Regions from separate parts of the Burkholderia sp. AU33423 genome, predicted to be linked through region 2. Evidence: predicted binding sites of a transcription regulator. Region 2 holds the regulator's gene; each other region holds the start of a gene.
The links. Region 2 encodes FNR, which switches genes on or off when oxygen is low (the NO sensors DNR and NnrR bind a similar motif). Its sites were predicted from a motif close to TTGATNNNNATCAA; they were not measured.
Positions count from the first base shown of each region.

Region 1 (6,499 bases), on a different contig from region 2:
TTGCGCTGGACGATTCGGCCATGCGTAACGGTATCCGCAGCGGGATATCGACGGTCACACGGTTCGCTCAGTGCAATTCCGGCCGTCGGTCAATAAACCTTTACCAACAAGAACCGCAATTTCATGACATCCCGCCTTCTCGCCGCGCTCGTTGCCGCGGCCCTGAGCTGCACCGCCCTGCCCGCCGCCTACGCGCGCACCTACGTCGCGCCGACCGCGTCGCTCGGAAAAGGGCCTTACGTTCACCAGTTCGTGCTGCGCGACCCCGTCACGCACCAGCCGCTACCGAGTGCGCGCTACCGGCTGTACCTGCCCGGTCAGGTCATCGCGGGGCTGCCCGTCAAGCCGGAGCAGCGTGACAGCGTGATCTTCGGCACGACCGACGCGGCAGGGCGCACCGTCCGGGTCCGGCTGCCGAAGCTGCATCCGGAGAAGCAATGGGTGCTCAACCCAATCGTCGGCGACGGCGATCTCGGCGAATCGTTCCGGCTGGTCGAGCCGGGCGGCTCGGCACCGATCGGCCATTTCCCATACGTGCTGGACGTGGAGAACGAATACCTGGCCTGCGGCTATTCGGATGCGAACGGCTACACCTACTACGCGCAATCGCGCACGCCGCGCAACGTCAATCTTTACGCCGGCACGCTGGCCGGGGCGGCCGACACCGACTGGTGCGCGGGCCCGGGCTTGACCATCGCGAACAACGCGGACGCCCCGGGCGCGCCTGACCTCTACACGCAATACCTCGGCAGCCTGGTCGCCAACGGCGACCGGATCAGCAGCGAATTGCGGCAGCAGATCGTGGCCAAGCTGCTGTCGCTCGCGATCGCCGAACGCGACGAGGGCCGCGTGGCCGCCGCGCTCGATCTCGACAGGATTCCCGACGATCGCCGGAACGACATCGGCTACCGGCTCGCCGACGCCGGCGTCGCAGTCGAGCGCGGGCTCGCGATGATCGACGCGCATCTCGCGGAATCGCCGGACGATGCGTATGCGCTCGACAGCAAGGGCTGGGCGCTGTATCGCCTCGGCCGCAACGACGAGGCGCTCACGTGGTTCGACCGCTCGATCGCGATCTTCGCGAAGGACGGCGACACGAACAATGACGCAGGCGAAGCCCATGCGACCGGACTGACGCACAAGGGCGAAGTGCTGTGGAAACTGGGCCGCCAGGATGAAGCGCGCGAGGTGTTCGCGCAGGCGCGGAAGATTCAGCCGAAGAACGACGAGCTGGCGGAAACGTTGAAGCGGCTGGCGATACAGATCGGGCAGGACGGCACGAAGGCGCCGGGTACCGCCAGCGAGTAAGTGGAAAAGCCGCGCGGCAGCGGCTGTCGCCGGTCTTGCGGACAGCGGTTGCCGGCTGTCTCCCCCGCGGTCGGACGCAAGCAGCCGTGCGGGCCCGCCCGCCTCACGCTTCGCCTTTCGCGCCCGGGTTGAGCATCACGACGAAGCCGGCCACGCCGACGACCAGCGCGATGGCGCCGCCGCGCAGCGCCATCGCGTTGTCGAACAGCAGCCCCGACACGACGGCCATCATCCCCGCGAGCGACACGAACACGGCGATCGCCGCGACGACGATGCGGGACTGGCGGCGGATCATCGCGCGCGCCGCGTCAAGCAGCCGCGGCGGCAGCCGCTACGTCGTCATCGTCGCCGCGAATCAGCAGCACCGGGCACTTCGAGCCGCGCACGAAGCGCTCCGCGACGCTGCCGAGCAGCACGCGCCGGATCCCGCGCCGCCCGTGCGTGCCGACCACCGCGAGATCGATCCCGCCTTCCTTCACGTAACGCTGCAGACGCTCCGCGATGTCCTCGCCGATGCTTTCGGTCTCGACGAGTTCGGCCTCGCCCTTCGCGCCCGCCAGCGCGATGATCTGCTCGGCTTCGCGCAGCACCTTGCGCCCGTCGTCGCGGATTTCCTCGACCAGTGCGTGCGGATCGAAACGGCCCGCGTAAGTGAACAGCACCGACTTGTCCACCACATACACGACGCTGACGTGTGCGTCGCTTGCCAGCGCGACCTTCACTGCCTCGGCAAGCGCCTGCTTCGACGAAGCGCTGCCGTCGACGGCCACCATGATCTTCTCGTACATGCGAACCTCGCTGGGGTGAGTTGCCACGCGTCAGATCGCGCGGCCTTGTCACCATCATCGGCGGATGGCAGGTTTGAATGTTGATGGCGATCAAGGTCGACCCGACACTGTCCGTGCGGCAAAGCGCCGCGACGTGACGCCGGTCCCTCTCGCTTGCGGCAAGGTCGCAAACCTGGCTGACACAGAAGCCGAAGCAGCGCAATCGAGCGGTCATCGTGCCGAAAGCGCTATCATCGAATGTGCGACTTTCGTCCGGCCCTTATTTGCCGGCCCACTTTCAACTCGCTCAACCGACATGACAACGACTACCGAACGCGTGGACGGCGCCGCCCAGCATCTCGTCGCCGCCCGCCATGCCGGCTCGCCCGGCCCGCTGCTGCCCGATGCGCTGCGCCCCGAGAACGTCGAGACCGCCCTCGCGATCCAGCAGCGCGTGGCCGACCTGCTCGGCGAACCCGTCGGCGGCTGGAAATGCGCGCTGCCGCCGCCCGACCGCGTGATCCTCGCGCCGATCTTCGCGTCGACGATCCGCGAGGCCGACGCGCCGTACCGCGTCGTCGGCGGCCCGATCGTGCGGATCGAACCGGAAATCGCGTTCGTGCTCGATCGCGACCTGCCTGCACGCGAACAGCCGTACGACGAACAGGACGTGCGCGACGCGATCCGCGAAGTGCGCATCGTGCTCGAAGTGCTCGGCTGCCGCTATGCGGAGCCCACGCGCGCGTCGAAGTTCGAGCTGCTGGCCGACGGGCAATTCAACCAGGGGCTATGTGTCGGCCCGGTCGTGCCCGACGGGCTGAACGTGCCGCTCGAGACGCTGGCGCTGTCGTTCGAAGGCGCGCTGAACCGCACGATCGACGGCCGCCATCCGGACGGTGATCCGCTGAAGCCGCTGGTGTGGCTCGTCAATTTCCTCGCCTCGCGCGGCGACGCCGTGCGCGCCGGGCAGATCGTGACGACCGGTTCGTACGCGGGCGCGATCGACGTGCCGCTCGGCGACGCGCTGACGGTGCGCTTCGGCGAACTCGGCAGCCTGTCGGTGACGTTGACGGCGTGATGCGGTTGGTGCGCGGGAGCGGCTGCGCTGATCGCTGATCGCTGATCGCAGCATGACAGCGGAGATCGATGCGTGGCGTGTTTCGTGACCGTTGTCAGGTGCGTGGCTGCCCGCGCTGCCGCGAAGGCAGCGTCATCGCAGCCACGCCCGCGACCACGCATCCGAGTCCCACCCATGCTGATGCCGACGCCGATCGGCACGCGCAGATACGCCTGCGCCGTCGTGCCGACCGACCCGGCGTGATAACGTTGCACATCATCGCGCCCGCCACGCCCTCACCCCGGGCACGCGCATCGCCTTCAAGCCGATACCGACCATGTCGCTGACACCGCTTCCCGCCCTGCTCGACGAAACCCTGCGCACCGTCGCGCGCCGCTACCGGCTGCCGCCGCTCGACAGCGCTTCGTCGCCGTCCGACGCCGCGAACCCGGCCGCCACGCTCGCGAGCGTGATCGAGGAAGCACGCCGGATGCGAAGCGACGGGCAGGCCCCCGACGCGGCACTGCGGCAGCGCTTCATCGACGCCCTCGCGCAGATGATCCGCGATGCGATGGATACGCACGCCGGCGATCCCGCCTTTCAGGCCGCGGTGCTGCGGCACGATGCGCCGAGCGTGCGCGAATACGCGTCGTTGTCCGCGCATGCCGAGCAGGACCGTCGCGCGCTGCACTCGGCCGTCAACGCGATCGCGCACCCGGCCAAGCTCGAGCGCAGCGCCCGCCCATGGCAACGCGACGGGCTCGCGCGGCTGCATGCGGCCGCCACCGCCGCGTCGTGGGCCGATCTGCACGACACGCTGCGGCACCTGCTCGCGCTGCCGGACATGGCGACCGACACCGCGTTCGAGCAGGACATCATCAAGCTGAAAGACAGCCCCGCGCTCGAACGCATGCTGCGCGTCGACGCACTGGCAGCGGACGAGCACGTGCGTCGCTACCGGGCGCTCTGGGTGCGCCAGGGCCCGCTCGAAGGCAGCACCGTCGCCGTCGCGCAGGGCGTCGCGTCGCAGCAGCGCGGCGCAGCCGTCGAAGCGCTGGCCGCGCAGGCGCTCGACGCGCTGGCGCGCCGGCTCGACGCCGTCGACGCACGCCGCACGTACCGGGTGGTGACGTCGATGCGCGTGCCGTCATCGATTCCGGGCCGCCACGATCGCGCGAAAACCGAATGGGACGCGATCCTGCTCGAACGCACGCGCGGCGATGACCCGGCGCCCGCGTGGAACGTGCGCTTCCTCGTCGAAGCGAAAGCGTCCGCGGATGCCGCGACGACCGACCTGCCGCGGCTGCTGCGCGGCCTGAACCTGCTCGCTCAGGCCGACCCGGACACGCTCTATGCGTTCGATACGCACCAGGGCACGGTGCGCGTGCACGGCGCATCGCTGCGGGCGCTGACGACCGACGAAGCGACGCTGCCACGGGAAGTGCTCTATTGCTGCGATGCGTCCGCCGACACGACGCCGCGCCTGCTGGGCGCCGCCAGCCGGATGCAGCTGCTGTCGGCGCAGGCGAGCCTCGAATACGCGAGCGCGCTCGCGCAGCGGCCGGATGCCGATCCGGGCGGCCTGGGTGTCGTCTGGCACGCGCTGCTGACGCTGCCGCAATGGCATGCCGTGCTGCACCAGTACCCGTCGTTGCGGCAGGTCCGCGAGCTGATGGTGGCGATCGACGACTTGCGGGCCGCGATCGACGATGTGGCCGACGACGGCGTCGCCAGCAGCGTGTACGCGTGATGCGGGAGCCGGATCGGACCGACCATCGATACGACTAGCCGTCCGGCGCACACCGGTTGCCGATGCGCCCGGCCGCCGCCCGCACCGGCGAAATTCGTGCATCCAGTGCGGTACGATACGCGCCGGGGCGAAACGCCTCACCTGAGAGACCCGGCCGCTGCGGCCCCACACCCGGCACAAGAAAAAATGCCTAAAAGCCCATTGCTGCATCGAAACCTGTTCGCCGCGCTGGCGGCCAGCCTGTTCTGGATTCCGGCGGCCCATGCCAGCTCGGACGATAGCTGCGAAGCGCCGGTCACGCTCCGGCAGAATGCGTACTTCTGCGGCAACCTGCCGATACTGAGCCCCGCCAACGACACGCGCATCAACGCGATGCTGATGATGGTCGACAGCGCCAAGGTCGCGCAGGCGTTTCCCGACCCGAAGACGATCCCGGCGAAGGACCGGATCAACCAGATCATCGTGCCGTTTCCGATGGACTTTTCCGGATGGATCTATATCGGGCAGAAGACGCCCGACAAGACCGGCGGCGCGGCGGAGACCGAAACACCGTCGAACCAGTACGCCGACGGCGAAGGCAGCATCTGCCGCAGCATGACCTCGGGCGCAGACGCATTCAACGACGCACTGGGCAGTGCCGGCGGCCTCCCCGCCGACGAAGCCGCGCGCCTGCGCGCGGCGCGTGCCGACATCGCGCAGAAGACCTGTGCCGCCGGCGGCGCGAGCGCCGCCTGGACGAAACCGCCGGTCAAGTCGCCGCTCGGCCAGCAGTTCGCCGCGTACCTGGACGGTACGAACGCGTTCTACCGCGCCGACTTCCTCACCGCGACCCGGGCCTTCGCGAGCGCGTCGCACAGCGCGAACCCGTGGCTGAAGGAAACCGGGCTCTATATGGCCGGGCGCGCGCAGTTGAACGCCGCGCAGGCCAACGTGTTCGACAACGACAGCCCCACGCCGACGCGCGGCCGCGTGACGAAGGTGTCGCTCGACGCCGCGAATACGGTGTTTCGCACTTACCTGAAGGTGTACCCGCAGGGCCGCTATGCGACCTCCGCAAACGGGCTGCTGCGGCGTGTCGCGTGGCTTGGCGGCAACGTCACGCAGCAGGCCGACCTGTACGGCCACGCGCTCGCGCGCTGGTCGCCGGCGACGTCGAACGTGCCGTTAATCCAGCTCGCGAACGAACTCGACAGCAAGCTGCTGTTCGGGTCGGAATTCGACGCGAGCCAGATCCAGTCGCCGACCGTGCTCGCGACCGTCGACCTGCTGCGCATGCGCACGTCGGAAAACAGCGACTCGAGCCGCGCCAAGCCGCTGACGCTGGACGACCTGCAGGCGCAGAAGCCGCGCTTCGCGAACGCGCCCGCGCTCTACGACTACCTGCTCGCGACCTGGTACGTGCAGATCGGCCACAAGCCGGACGCCGCGCTCGCGTTGCTGCCGCAGACGCCCGCGGAGCCGCTCGACTACTTCGGCCTGAGCCAGCAGGCGCTGCGCGGGTTCGCGCTGGAGGATAGCGGCCAGTCCGACAAGGCGCGCCAGCTGTGGCGCGACCTGATCCCGCTCGCGAAATTCCGCTTCCAGCGCGAAGCGCTGGAACTCGCGCTCGCGATCAAC
Region 1 covers NZ_NKFH01000010.1:477,973-484,471, reverse strand. The annotation lists gene CFB50_RS37415 (tetratricopeptide repeat protein) at 124-1,308, shown strand; gene CFB50_RS37410 (DUF2964 family protein) at 1,412-1,603, opposite strand; gene CFB50_RS37405 (universal stress protein) at 1,617-2,096, opposite strand; gene CFB50_RS37400 (2-keto-4-pentenoate hydratase) at 2,392-3,153, shown strand; gene CFB50_RS37395 (3-deoxy-D-arabino-heptulosonate 7-phosphate synthase) at 3,470-4,882, shown strand; gene CFB50_RS37390 (hypothetical protein) at 5,069-6,499, shown strand, end outside.
Region 1: the regulator FNR is predicted to act here: its motif matches at 2,177-2,190, upstream of CFB50_RS37405 (universal stress protein).

Region 2 (6,499 bases):
CAGCGTGCTCTCGAGCGTGTGGCCGACGTAGAAGTCGACGCTTTCGTCGGTCAGATCGGGGGCGCCGTAGTGCGTCGGAAACATCGACGCGCGCAGGCCGGTCACAATCTTGCAGATCGCATCGCGCGACGGCAGTTCGCGAATGCCGCGTGGATGGCGCGTGCGATGGAGTTCCTCGCGCGACTCGCGCAAGCCGGCAACGATTTCTTCAAGGCCCCACTGACGGGCGGGTGATGTCGACATATGCCAATGCAGGCGGCCGCGCTCGGTCGCACGGCCGCTAATAAAGTGACGGGTTCCGCAAGATTACCGCGTTTTCCGTCCGGGAGCGGCACGCCGGGGATCGGCCGGACGGCCGATGGCACTGGATCGCGACGGCGTCAGATCGTGATGCTGCTCGCGTCGATCCATCGCACGGCCCAGTCGCGCGCGTGCGCGATCGCGTCGCTTTCGTCGTTGAACTGGAGCTCGATCGGGAAAAATCGGTTCGCAACGAGTTCCCCGTCGCTCGATCGGGAGATCACGACGTAGGGTTTGAACGAACCGTCACTGGTACGCGCGGGCGCGCAGTTCAACAGATAACCGCGGTGCGTGAAGGCAGTAGTCGCTTGCATGAATCCGCCACCTCTAGTCCCTTGCTTTGTTGTTCACTACCCGTCTTTAAGGGTGCTGCGGCCCCCGGCGCGGGCAGAGGCGGCGCGACCGAATCCCCTGTCGCCGCTTCGCAGGAAAAGAATCATACTCTGTAGAAAACGGGTCTTCTAGCTGAAATAAATCATGACAAATCAGTGCGCGTCGCGCGACCGCGGCGATCGCCCGCGCGCCTTTTCCCGTCACGCCCGGAACGGGATTTGCTTCGATCCGGAACGCTTCGCCGCGAGGAGAGCCGCGATGGAATCATCCGATCAAACCGATCGTTCGCGTCCGCGCAGCATCGAGCTCGACAACGACGACACGCACGACAGCACGGTCGACACCGACGGCAAGAACCGAGAGGCGTCGCGCCTTGCCGGCGGCGGACCGATCTCGCCCGACGAAATCACGCGCAGCAACGCGTCGCTCGTCAATGCGATGCCGGAAGCCGGCGACGGCTTCGCCGGTTTCGACAGCCGCCCCGGCGGCAATCATCCGGCGTTCGCGCTGCGTGCCGGCTACATGGTGATCGAGAAGGGCTTCGACGCGCCGCCACCCATGAGCGACGCGCTGTTCGGCCCCGTCCACCGGATGTACGGCAGCACGTACTGGCCCGGCCACCAGCGTCGGCCGGAACGCGTCTTCGAGCTGACCGCCGTGCCGAGATAGCCGGCGCGGCGTTTGAATCGATCGTTCGATTGCGCACCGGTATCGGCCGGCAGCCGATGGCCGGGGATCGGCATACGCGATCGTGTGCCGATCCTGCACCGGCAACCGCACGATGCACGAACGAACGATTCCACGCAGCGGCACCGGCAGTGCCATGCACGCCGTGAATTGCGCTGACGCACATGCGTTGATCGAGGTCATGTCGAAACGCCGCGGTTGCGATTGAATGGCGATGCGGGCAATGCATCCGCGTGACCGTCGTGCCGTGTCGATGCGATCGGCGTGCGCGTGTGCGTGCGCCACGCGCGACGCCGATGCGCGCGCATGCCTTCCCGTCGACGATGCAGACGACAGCGACCACCACGTCGCACGACACGCGTCGCGCGTCGCGCGTCGCAGCATGCGCCAGATGCATGGCAGTGCGCCGCGGAAACGGAAGCGGCGCCGCCGCGCGGCACGACCGGCACCTCACTGCAAAGTCCCGGTCATTGGTTTACTCTGCCTCGCAGCCTGCGCATTGCCCAGCCCGATCGGCCATCCGGCCGACTTCGTTTCAACCCGCCACTCGGAGACACTATGTACAAGCGTATTCTGGTTGCCGTCGACGGCAGCGACACGTCCCGCCATGCGTTCGATGCCGCACTGGCGCTCGCGAAATCGCACGGTGCCGAGCTGCAACCGTTCTACGTCGTCGAGAACGCCGCGATCTACTACAACGTGCCCGGCTACGATCCATCCGTGCTGCGCGATCAGCTCGTCGCGCAGGGCAACGCACTCGCGAAGGATTTCACCGCGCTGATGCAGGCAGCGGGCGTGAAAGGCGAGACGAAGCTGGGCGAAGCGACGTCGCTCAACGACGTGTCGTCACTGATCCTCGACGGCGCGAAAGCGTTCGGTGCCGATCTCATCGTGCTCGGCACGCACGGCCGCCGCGGGTTCCGCCGTCTCGTGCTCGGCAGCATCGCCGAGCAATGCGTGCGCCACGCGACGCTGCCCGTGCTGCTGATTCCGGCGGCCGCCAACGTCGACGAACCGGCCGCGTGAGCAGCGTTCGGCATGCGCGCGCGTCGCGACGTTTTGTCACCCGACAGCGCCAAGTTGCGGTGGGACAATGATTCCGTCGATTCAACGCCGGAGTAAACGATCATGCTGACGCCCGTCGCCACACGTCCCGCCGCCACGCCTCATGCCGGTAGCTGGGCTCCTCGCCAGGCCGCGCACTGCTCGTCGTGCGCAATGCGGCACCTGTGCATGCCGCAGGGCCTGGCGCCCGAGGCGCTCAGTCGCCTCGAGTCGGTCATCTGCGCGGCGCGCCCCGTCAAGCGCGGCGAAGCGCTGTTCCGCGAAGGCGACGCATTCGACAACCTGTACGCCGTGCGCTCGGGTTCATTGAAAACCATCGCGACGCGCCACGACGGCCGCGAGCAGGTCACCGGCCTGCATCTCGCCGGCGAAGCGCTCGGCCTCGACGGCATCTGCGACGACACGCATCCGCGCACCGCGGTCGCGCTGGAAGACAGCTCGGTCTGCGTGATTCCATACAGCGCGCTCAAGACGCTCTGCTCCGAAGCCGGTTCGATGCAGCTGCGCATGCACAAGCTGATGAGCGAACAGATCGTGCGCGAAACGTCGCAAACGATGCTGCTCGGTTCGCTGAATGCCGAAGAACGTGTCGCCGCATTCCTGCTCGACGTCTCGTCGCGCTACCTGAAGCGCGGTTACTCGCCGTCGGAATTCAACCTGCGGATGACGCGCGAAGACATCGGCAGCTACCTCGGCATGACGCTCGAAACGGTCAGCCGCACGCTGTCGAAATTCCAGAAGCGCGGCCTGATCGAAATGCAGGGCCGCCACGTCCAGATCGTCGATTTCGACGGTTTGCATCACGTCTGATGTGATGCCGCACGGCGCGCCCCTCTCGCGCGCCGCCTGCGTCACGCGATCAGTCAATCGAGAAACAGCGCGGCGCGCGCCTTCAGCGCCGCGCTGAAATCGTCGAGCCAGCCGATCGACAAACGCCAGCTCTGCCAGTAAAGGTCGATGTCGATCGTTCGCCCGCGCGACATGTCGACCAGTTCACCCGCCACCAGCTGGCGGTCGACCATCCGGTCCGGACACATCCCCCATCCCAAGCCCGTTTCGCACGCACGCAGGTAGCCCGCGACGTGCGGTATCCAGTGCTGCGGCGGATCGAGATCCGCACGCGTCACGCGCCGGATGAAACGCGCCTGCAGCCCGTCCTTCGGATTGAACATCACGCACGGTGCGCGGCGCAGCGCATCGCGCGTAATGCCCGCGTCGAAGTAGCGTTCGTAAAAAGCCGGCGAGCACACCGCGCGATAGCGGATGCGCCCGAGCCGCTCCGACCGGCACCCCTGGATCGGCTCCGCCTGCGCGGTCACCGCGCCCTGCACGCTGCCGTCGCGAATGCGCGACGCGGTGTAATCCTGGTCGTCGATCACGAGGTCGAGCAACGTCTCGCGCTCCGTGCAGAACGGCCCGACCGCGTCGATGAACCACGTCGCGACGCTGTCGTCGTTGACGGCCACGCGCAACGTCGGCCACGCGCTCGCGATCTGGCCCGGCAACGCCGGCATCCGGCCCCCCAGTTCGGCCTCGAGCAGTTGCACGCGCTCGGTGTGCCGGCACAGCAGCGCCCCCGACGTCGTCGCAACGCATGGCTGCCCGCGCTTGACGAGCACGCTGCCGACCCGCTCCTCCAGCAGTTTCACGCGCTGCGACACGGCCGACGCCGTGACGTTCAGTTCCTTGGCCGCCCGCTCGAACGAGCCGTGCCGGATCACGGCCGCGAGGGCATCGAGCAACGCGTAGTCGAGCATTAGATTTCCTTAATCCGCATTAGGTGATTTAGCTTCTCTTATTTTCAAGCTGACCGCAGACTAGCGCTACCCGATTCATCCGTCCACTGCTTCCACTGTTGTCACCCACCATGAACTGGCTCGCTTTTTCCCACGGCGCCGTACTCTGCGGATCGCTCATCGTCACCATCGGCGCGCAGAACGCATTCGTGCTGCGGCAGGGCATCATGCGCTCACACGTCGGCAAGATCGTGCTGCTGTGCGCACTGTCCGACATGATCCTGATCGGCGCGGGCGTGGGCGGCGCATCGGTGCTCGTCGAACGCTATCCGACCTTCGTCCACGCGGTGCTGTACCTCGGCCTCGCGTATCTCGCGTGGTTCGGCATCAACGCGCTGCGCCGCGCGTTCAAGCCGGGCCACGAAACGCTCGACGTGCGCGGCGACGCGGTCGCGCCGCCGCCGCAGAGCGGCCTCGCGATCGTGCTGATGACGCTCGCGTTCACGTGGCTCAACCCGCACGTGTATCTCGACACGTTCCTGCTGATCGGCACGGCCGGCGCACGCGAGCCGGAAGGCGCGCGGCTCGCGTTCGCGATCGGCGCGATGTCGGTCAGCGTCGTGTGGTTCCTCGGGCTCGGCTACGGTGCGCGACTGCTGGCACCGTGGTTCCGCAAGGCCATGGCGTGGCGCGTGCTGGATGGCGCGATCGGCAGCATGGTGCTGTTTCTCGCGGCGGTGCAGTTGCGCTGACCGGTTCACCGTCGCACGGGCGGCCGCTCGCCGCCCGTCGTCCCGCCCGCTCCGGCGCCACGCTGGAGCATCCCTTCCCGCCCTTCCACCCGCTCCCGCCCACGCGCGGTTCCGCGCCCCGCCACGCCAGCCGCAACAAAAATCGGTTCCTGATCGAACGCAGCCACGCGAAGCGCTCACGCAACGGACGGGGTGTCCGTCAACTGCGTCAAATCGCCTGCCATCGCGACGGCGCGCCGCCTGCACGAATCGGAGCGATCGGCGAGAATGTCCGGCGTCCCGCGACAACGGCGTGACCGCACCGCGTACCCCGTCGTCTCGCCGTGATCGTTGCGGCCCATCCCGAAGTTCCATTCCGTCACCCCGCAGATATCGGAGCAGAACATGGCACTACGCACCCTCGGCACGTCGAACATCCAGGTTTCGCCGCTAGCGTTCGGCGGCAACGTCTTCGGCTGGACCGTCGACGAGAACACGTCGTTTGCGCTGCTCGACGCGCTCGCCGACACCGGCATCAACTTCATCGACACGGCCGACGTCTATTCGGCCTGGGTTCCCGGCAACAGCGGCGGTGAATCCGAAACGATCATCGGCAAATGGCTCAAGCGTACCGGCAAACGCGAGCGGGTCGTGATCGCGACCAAGGTCGGGCTGCTGGGCGCGCGCGCGGGGCTGACCCGCGACAACATCCTGAAAGCCGCCGACGATTCGCTGCGCCGCCTCCAGACCGACTACATCGACCTGTATTTCTCGCATCGCGACCTCGCCGATACGGCCCCGCTCGAAGAAACGCTCGGCGCCTATCAAACGCTGATCGACGCGGGCAAGGTGCGCATCATCGGCGCATCGAACTACAGCGGCGCACGCCTGCGCGAAGCCGCCGACATCAGCCAGCGCGACGGCCTGCCCGCGTACCAGGTCATCCAGCCCGAATACAACCTGCTCGACCGCGCCGACTACGAGCGCGATCTCGAACCGGTCGTGCGCGACCTGAAGCTCGGTGTCGTCAACTACTACGCGCTCGCGAGCGGCTTCCTGTCGGGCAAGTACCGCAGCGAGGCCGACCTGAAGAAGAGTGTGCGCGGCGATCGCGTCGCCGGGTATCTCAATGAACGCGGGCTGCGCATTCTCGCCACGCTCGATGCGGTGGCCGAGAAGCACGGCACGCAGCCGGCCGCGATCGCACTCGCGTGGCAGATCGCGCGGCCGACGATCACCGCACCGATCGCGAGCGCGACGTCGCTGGCGCAGCTGGCATCGCTCGGCGAAGCGATCCGGGTTCAGCTCGATCAGGATGACATTCGCCGGATCGACGAAGCCAGCGCGGGCTGAAGTCGCTGGTAGCAGGCCGGTCGATCGGATCGCACGTCGTCGTCGAATCCGGCGCGTTCGTCGACACCACCGGCAGCGGCCGCCCGGACATTCAGTTCCACGTGCTGCCGACGCTCGTCGGCGACGTCGATCGCGAACCGCTGCCCGGCCATGGCCTGTCGATCAACCCGTGCCTGCTCAGGCCGCGCTCGCGCGGCTCGGTGCGACTGCGCGGCAACGATCCGGCCGCGCCGATGCTGTTCGACAGCGGCGCGCTGTCCGACCCGGCCGATGTCGACGGCCTCGTGCGCGGCG
Region 2 covers NZ_NKFH01000006.1:79,367-85,865, reverse strand. The annotation lists gene epsC (serine O-acetyltransferase EpsC) at 1-243, opposite strand, end outside; gene CFB50_RS18190 (hypothetical protein) at 381-614, opposite strand; gene CFB50_RS18185 (DUF3005 domain-containing protein) at 892-1,302, shown strand; gene CFB50_RS18180 (universal stress protein) at 1,879-2,346, shown strand; gene fnr (fumarate/nitrate reduction transcriptional regulator Fnr) at 2,449-3,195, shown strand; gene CFB50_RS18170 (LysR family transcriptional regulator ArgP) at 3,249-4,142, opposite strand; gene CFB50_RS18165 (LysE/ArgO family amino acid transporter) at 4,253-4,873, shown strand; gene CFB50_RS18155 (aldo/keto reductase) at 5,258-6,205, shown strand; partial or broken gene CFB50_RS18150 (GMC family oxidoreductase) at 6,244-6,499, shown strand, end outside.

Region 3 (6,499 bases), on a different contig from region 2:
TCCCCGAGGACAGCATCCGCACCATCGCACCGCATCTCGAACTGGTCAGGATCAAGGCCGGGATGCTTGACCGGGTCGGCGAGCCGATGCGCCACGTGCATTTCCCGACGACGTCGATGATGTCGGTGCAGCATCTGATGGAGGACGGTGCGATGGTCGAGGTGGCGCAGGTCGGCCGCGAGGGCGTGGTCGGGCTGGCGACGATGGTCGGTGGCGCCGCGGCGTCGCACCGGGTCGAGGTCCGCATCGGCGGGATGGCCTATCGCGTGCCGAGCTGCGTGATGCGCGCCGAATTCGAGCGCTCGCCCGAAACCTACCGGCTGCTGCTCAACTATTGCCAGGCGGCGATGGCGCAGATCTCGCGCAGCGCGCTGTGCAACCGGCATCACTCGGTCAGCGAGCAGCTCAGCCGCTGGCTGCTGCTTGCGCATGACCGCATCGACGGCGACGAACTGGCGGTCACGCAGCAGACGATCGCGAACATGCTCGGCGTGCGCCGCGAAGGCGTGACGGAAGCGGCGGGCAACCTGCAGGAAGCCGGGCTGATCCGGCAGCGCCGCGGCCGCATCACGGTGCTCGACCGCGACGGCCTCGAACATCACGCGTGTGAATGCTACAACCTGATTCGCGCGGACTATCGCAGGCTGCTCGGCACGCGCGGGACGGCGAGGCCGACACCGGTTCGGCCCCGCATGCCGGACGCGCATCGCGGGTTCCCGGCACAAGGTGCGTGACGATGCAATCGACGTCCGGTGGGACGAATTCCATGCGGCGTTCTGTGATCGCAGTTGCCGACGTCGTGCTCGTGCTGGCAGGCGCGCTCGCCGCGCAGGCGGCGTCGGGCCTCGCGTGGCACGCGCTGTCCGACGCGCAGCGCGGCACGATCGCGCTGCTGTGCGTGCTGACCGTGGCCTTGCTGCCGCGCGACCTGCGCACCGTGCGCGGCAGCGTGGCGCCGCAAGGCGGCACGCATGCACTGACGCAGACGATGGTGGTGCTCGTCTGCGCGAGCGTGCTGACGGTGACTGCCGCGATGTGGATCATGAACCGCGGCGGCACGATCACGACGCACTGGATCGTGCGCACGGTGCTGGCCGGCGACGCCGCATTGCTGCTCGGCCGTGCCGCGCTGCTGGCGCTCGCGCTGACGCGTGACGACCCGCGCGCGCGGCAGCGCCGCGTCGCGGTGGTCGGCGCAACGGCGTACGGGCGGGTCGCGGTCGAGCGGATGCAGCTTGCGCCGCAGGGGCCTTTCGTGGCGGCGTGCGTATTCGACGACGACGCGCAGGCTGCGTCCGGCGGCATCGGCGGCGTGCCGGTGATCGACGACTGGAACGCGTTGCGCGACCTGATTCGCGGCGGCGAGATCGACGAGGTATGGCTCACGCTGCCGATGTCGCACGAGTGGCGGATCCAGCGCATCGTCCGCGAGTTGCGCGACGAGTTCGTGGAGCTGCGGCTGTTGCCCGACGTGCGGCAGATGGCGGTGGTCGATCGCTCGGCGACCGACGTGCTCGGCATGCCGGCCATCAACCTCGCGACCACGCCGCGCTCGGCGCCGGAGCTGTGGGCGAAGTTCGCGTTCGACCGGCTGTTCGCATTCGGCGTGCTGATTCCGTTGCTGCCGCTGCTGTCGATGCTGGCGATCGCGGTCAAGCTGTCGTCGCCGGGGCCCGTGCTGTTCAGGCAGCGCCGCAAGGGTGTCGACGGCCGGGAGTTCGACATTCTCAAGTTCCGGACGATGCGCGTGCATCGCGACCAACCGGGCGTCGTGCGACAGGCGTCGCGCAACGATTCGCGGATCACACGCGTCGGCGCGTTCCTGCGGCGGACGTCGCTCGACGAACTGCCGCAGTTCTTCAACGTGCTGTTCGGGCAGATGTCGGTCGTCGGCCCACGCCCCCACGCGATCGAACACGACGACTTCTACCGGCAACTGATCGACTGCTACATGTACCGCTACCGCGTGCGGCCCGGCATCACCGGATGGGCGCAGGTGAACGGCTATCGCGGCGAGACGCGCAAGGTCGAGGCGATGGAAGCGCGTGTGAAGTTCGATCTGTTCTACATGCAGAACTGGAGCTTCTGGTTCGACATGAAGATCATCCTGTTGACGATCGTTCGGGGATTCATCGGACGCAATGCATTCTAAGGATGTCAAATCATCCGGAAAGCGGCGCGTTGTGCGATCGAACGTACCGACCGGAGTGCAGGTGACGGACACACTGACGGCACAGCAGCATCCCGCGCAACGGGGTGTCCGGCGGCGCAACGGCGCGCCGCAGCCATCGGAATGGTCACGATCATGTCAACGTCGATTCGAGAGCGAAGCGCATCGGTATTGCAGGAAGCGCGCGCGGAGCGGGGCGCCGGCACGGCCGCGTATGCCGCGCGGCCGCGCCGGCTCGCAATCAACGGAAAATTCACCGCGCAGCGCATGACGGGCGTTCAGCGCGTGGCATACGAACTGACGGCGGAGCTCGCGCGGATCGCAAGCGCCGACGATGCCCCGTCGCTCGTCGTGCCGTCCGATCACGATCCGGCGGCCATGCCGGCCGGCGCGCGATCGCTGACGTCCGGGCGCCGGCACGGCACGCTGTGGGAACAATGGACGCTGCCGCGCACGACGCGCGGCCGGACCTTGCTGAGCCTTTGCAACATTGGCCCGCTGGTCAAGCGCGATCAGCTGCTGATGATTCATGACGCGGCGATTTTCGATCTGCCGGCCGGCTATTCGATGGCGTTCCGCCTCTGGTACCGCTTCGCATTCTCGATCATGAAGCGACGTGCGCGCCATATCGTGACGGTCTCGCATTTTTCGCGGGCGCGGCTGGCCGCGCGGCTTGGCGTGCCGCCGGCGCGCCTGTCGGTCGTGCCGGGGGCGGTCGATCATATCGACCGCATCGATGCCGATTCCGGCGTGCTGTCGCGCCTGAATCTCGAGACGGACCGCTACGTGTTGTTTGTCGGGTCGCTTGCGCCCGGCAAGAATCTCGTGCGCGCACTGGCTGCGGTGGCGCTGATGCGCGAGTCGCACCCGACGTTGCGCTTCGTGATCGCGGGGGGCGCCAATGCGAAGGTCTTCGGCGCACGCGCGGCGGGCCTGCGCGAAGACGATCCGTACGTCACATGGGCCGGTTACGTGACCGACGGCGAGCTGAAGGCGCTGTACGAGCATGCAGGCTGCTTCGTGTTTCCGTCGCTTTACGAAGGATTCGGGTTGCCGCCGCTCGAGGCGATGCGATGTGGCTGCCCGGTCATCGTGTCGCACGAAGGGGCGCTTCCCGAAGTCTGCGGCGGTGCAGCGTTGTTCTGCGATGCGTATTCACCACCGGATATCGCCGCGGCGATCGCCCGCGTCATGGACGATCCCGAACTGCGGGCACGGCTGCGCACGCTGGGCCGCGAGCACGCGCATCGGTACAGCTGGCAGCGCTCGGCGCGCACGTTGATCGACATCGTCCGTGCCGATGCTTGACGTGCGATGACGCAACGTTGCAGACGGGTCGGGCGACGCCGGCGGCGTCTGCGATAACCGCATTCGACGATGTCGCGATTTACCGTCCGTCCCCAGTTCCGGCGCGCATCGGGCGAGCGCTGCAGCGCACGCTGATTCCGGTCAACACACGCGTGTTCAATGGGTTTATCCTGCGTCGAATGCGTCCGGCACTGCGTGTCGCCGGGCGCCCATCCGGACACGGTGGCAGGCGGTGACGCCGGCCCGCCGCGCACCGGCGCGACACCGCGCGCCGCAATGCTCCGCGCGGAACCCGGAACAGGAGAGACGGCCATGGCGCTCGACCCACAACAACGGCAGACGCTGAAACAGCGGCTCAACGAGAGCGAGCAGACGTTGCGTGCGGAGATCCGCAGCAGCGAAGACCAGCGCGCGTCGGAGTCCTACGCAGACCTCGCCGGCGCGGCGCCGGACGAGGGTGACGAGGCCAATGCGGATCTGTTCGTCGACGTCGATCATGCGTTGATCGGCATGAAACTGACCGAGCTGCGCGCGATCGGCCGTGCCCAGCAGCGGATGCGCGACGGCAGCTACGGCGAGTGCATCGACTGCGACGGCTCGGTCGGCTACGAGCGCCTGCTGGCGCGCCCGGCCGCCGAACGCTGCACGCATTGCCAGTCGATCTACGAGCGGCAATACGCCACGACGCCGCGCGCCTCCCTCTGACGCTGACGTCGTCGCCATCGCGGCGCGGCACGTGCGGCGCGGCCGGCGTACGATGATGAACGGGCGCCCGGCGGCGTCAGCATGCGGCGCCGGGCGGGCAGACGCCGTCGCGCATGCGCGCGGCGTCATCCACGTGGAAGGGAGTCACGCCGATCATGCCGATCCACAATGCCGGATGCGCGGCCGTGTTCGCCGAGATTGCCGACATGCTCGAGATCCAGGGCGCCAATCCGTTCCGGGTGCGTGCCTATCGCAACGCAGCACGGACGATTGCCGACTACGGGCGCGATATCCCGACGATGATCGCGAACGGCGACGATCTCGGGAAGATTCCGTCGATCGGGCCCGATCTCGCGTCGAAGCTGCGCGAGATCGCCGCGACCGGTACCTGCGAACTACAGCAAACGCTGCGCCACGCGCTGCCGGGCGCGATCGTCGAGCTGCTCGACGTGCCGGGGCTCGGCGCGAAGCGTGTGAAGGCGCTCCATGACGCACTGCACGTCGATTCGCTCGAGCAGCTTCGCGCGGAAGCGAAGAGCGGGCACGTGCGCGAGCTGCCGGGCTTCGGCCCGAAAACCGAAGCGCATCTGCTCGAAGCGATCGACGACCGGCTGAAGCGCGAACCCCAACGTTTCCTGCTGCCGGATGCGGCGCACTCGCTGCTGCCGCTGCTCGACCGCCTGCGCGCGATCGCGGGCGTCGGCAAGGTCGTGGCGGCCGGTAGTTTCCGCCGCCGGCGCGAGACGGTCGGCGATCTCGACATCCTCGTCACCGCACGTGATCCGGTGGCCGTCGCCGAAGCGTTCGTCGGCTATGGCGAGGTTGCGCGCGTGCTCGCGCACGGCAAGACGAAGTCGAGCGTCGTGCTCGCCAGCGGGTTGCAGGTCGACCTGCGCGTCGTCGATGCCGATGCGTTCGGCGCGGCGCTCGTCTACTTCACGGGATCGAAGGCGCACAACATCGCGTTGCGCAGGATCGCGCAGGCCGGCGGGCTGAAGATCAACGAATACGGCGTGTTTCGCGGCGACGAACGGATTGCCGGCGCGACCGAGGCGTCGGTCTATGCGGCGATCGGGTTGCACGACGTGCCGCCCGAGTTGCGCGAGGATCGCGGCGAGATCGACGCCGCGCGGGTGGGCGAGCTGCCGGCACTGGTCGAGCGCAAGCACGTGCACGGTGATCTGCATGCGCATACCGACGCGTCGGCCGGCCGCGACAGCCTGCGTGCGATGGCCGATGCGGCACGCGCATGCGGGTTCGCGTACCTGGCCATCACCGACCGGGCACCGGATGCCGGCGGCAGCCGCAGCGACTTCGACTGGCTTGCCCGGCAGCTCGACGAGATCGATCGCCTCAACGCGTCGTTCGACGGTTTCGTGCTGCTCAAGGGCGTGGAGGCGAGCATTCGCGAGGACGGCAGCCTCGATGTGCCCGATGCGATGCTCGGCCGGCTCGATCTCGTGGTCGGTGCGGTACGCGACGGCTTCGCACTGTCGCGCGACGCGCAGACCGCGCGCATGCTGCGCGCGATGGATCATCCGCATTTCACGATTCTCGCGCACCCGACGGGCCGCGTGCTCGGCGAGCGCGATGCATGCGAACTCGACGTGCCGCGCGTGATCGCGCACGCCGCGGCGCGCGGCTGCTTTGTCGAACTCGATGCGCAGCCGCGGCGGCTCGACCTGCCGGACGTCTGGTGCCGCGAGGCCGCGAAGGCCGGCGTGCCGGTGGCGATCGGCTCGGATGCGTGCAGTGCGGACGAACTCGACAATCTCGCGTACGGCGTCGATCAGGCGCGACGTGGCTGGCTCACGCGGTCCGACGTGCTGAACACGCGCACGCTCGCGCAATTGAGGCCGCTGCTTGCACGCACGATGGGAGCGGGCGGCGCGTCGAAGCGCAGCGGCGGCGCGAAGGGCGCGTGAACGCAGCCGGCGGCGCGTGCCGTCGGCGGCTGGCCGATCATGAATGCGGTCACGTCATACCAGTACGCCGGTCGCCGGCACATAGGGCAGGCCGAGCGCCAGCGCGACGGCTTCGTACGTGATGTGTCCTTCGCACACGTTCAGGCCCGCGCGCAGATGCGGATCGTCGGTCATCGCCTGCTTCCAGCCCTTGTCGGCGAGCGCGAGCGCATGGGTGAGCGTCGCGTTGTTCAGCGCGAAGGTCGACGTGCGTGCGACTGCGCCGGGCATGTTCGCGACGCAGTAGTGCACGACGCCGTCGACGACGAAGGTCGGGTCCGCGTGCGTTGTCGCATGCGAGGTCTCGAAGCATCCGCCCTGGTCGATCGCGACGTCGACGACGACCGCTCCC
Region 3 covers NZ_NKFH01000007.1:1,400,344-1,406,842, forward strand. The annotation lists gene CFB50_RS24865 (Crp/Fnr family transcriptional regulator) at 1-734, shown strand, start outside; gene CFB50_RS24870 (undecaprenyl-phosphate glucose phosphotransferase) at 767-2,152, shown strand; gene CFB50_RS24875 (glycosyltransferase family 4 protein) at 2,306-3,478, shown strand; gene CFB50_RS24880 (TraR/DksA family transcriptional regulator) at 3,791-4,183, shown strand; gene polX (DNA polymerase/3'-5' exonuclease PolX) at 4,339-6,108, shown strand; gene ald (alanine dehydrogenase) at 6,163-6,499, opposite strand, start outside.
Region 3: the regulator FNR is predicted to act here: its motif matches at 3,610-3,623, upstream of CFB50_RS24880 (TraR/DksA family transcriptional regulator).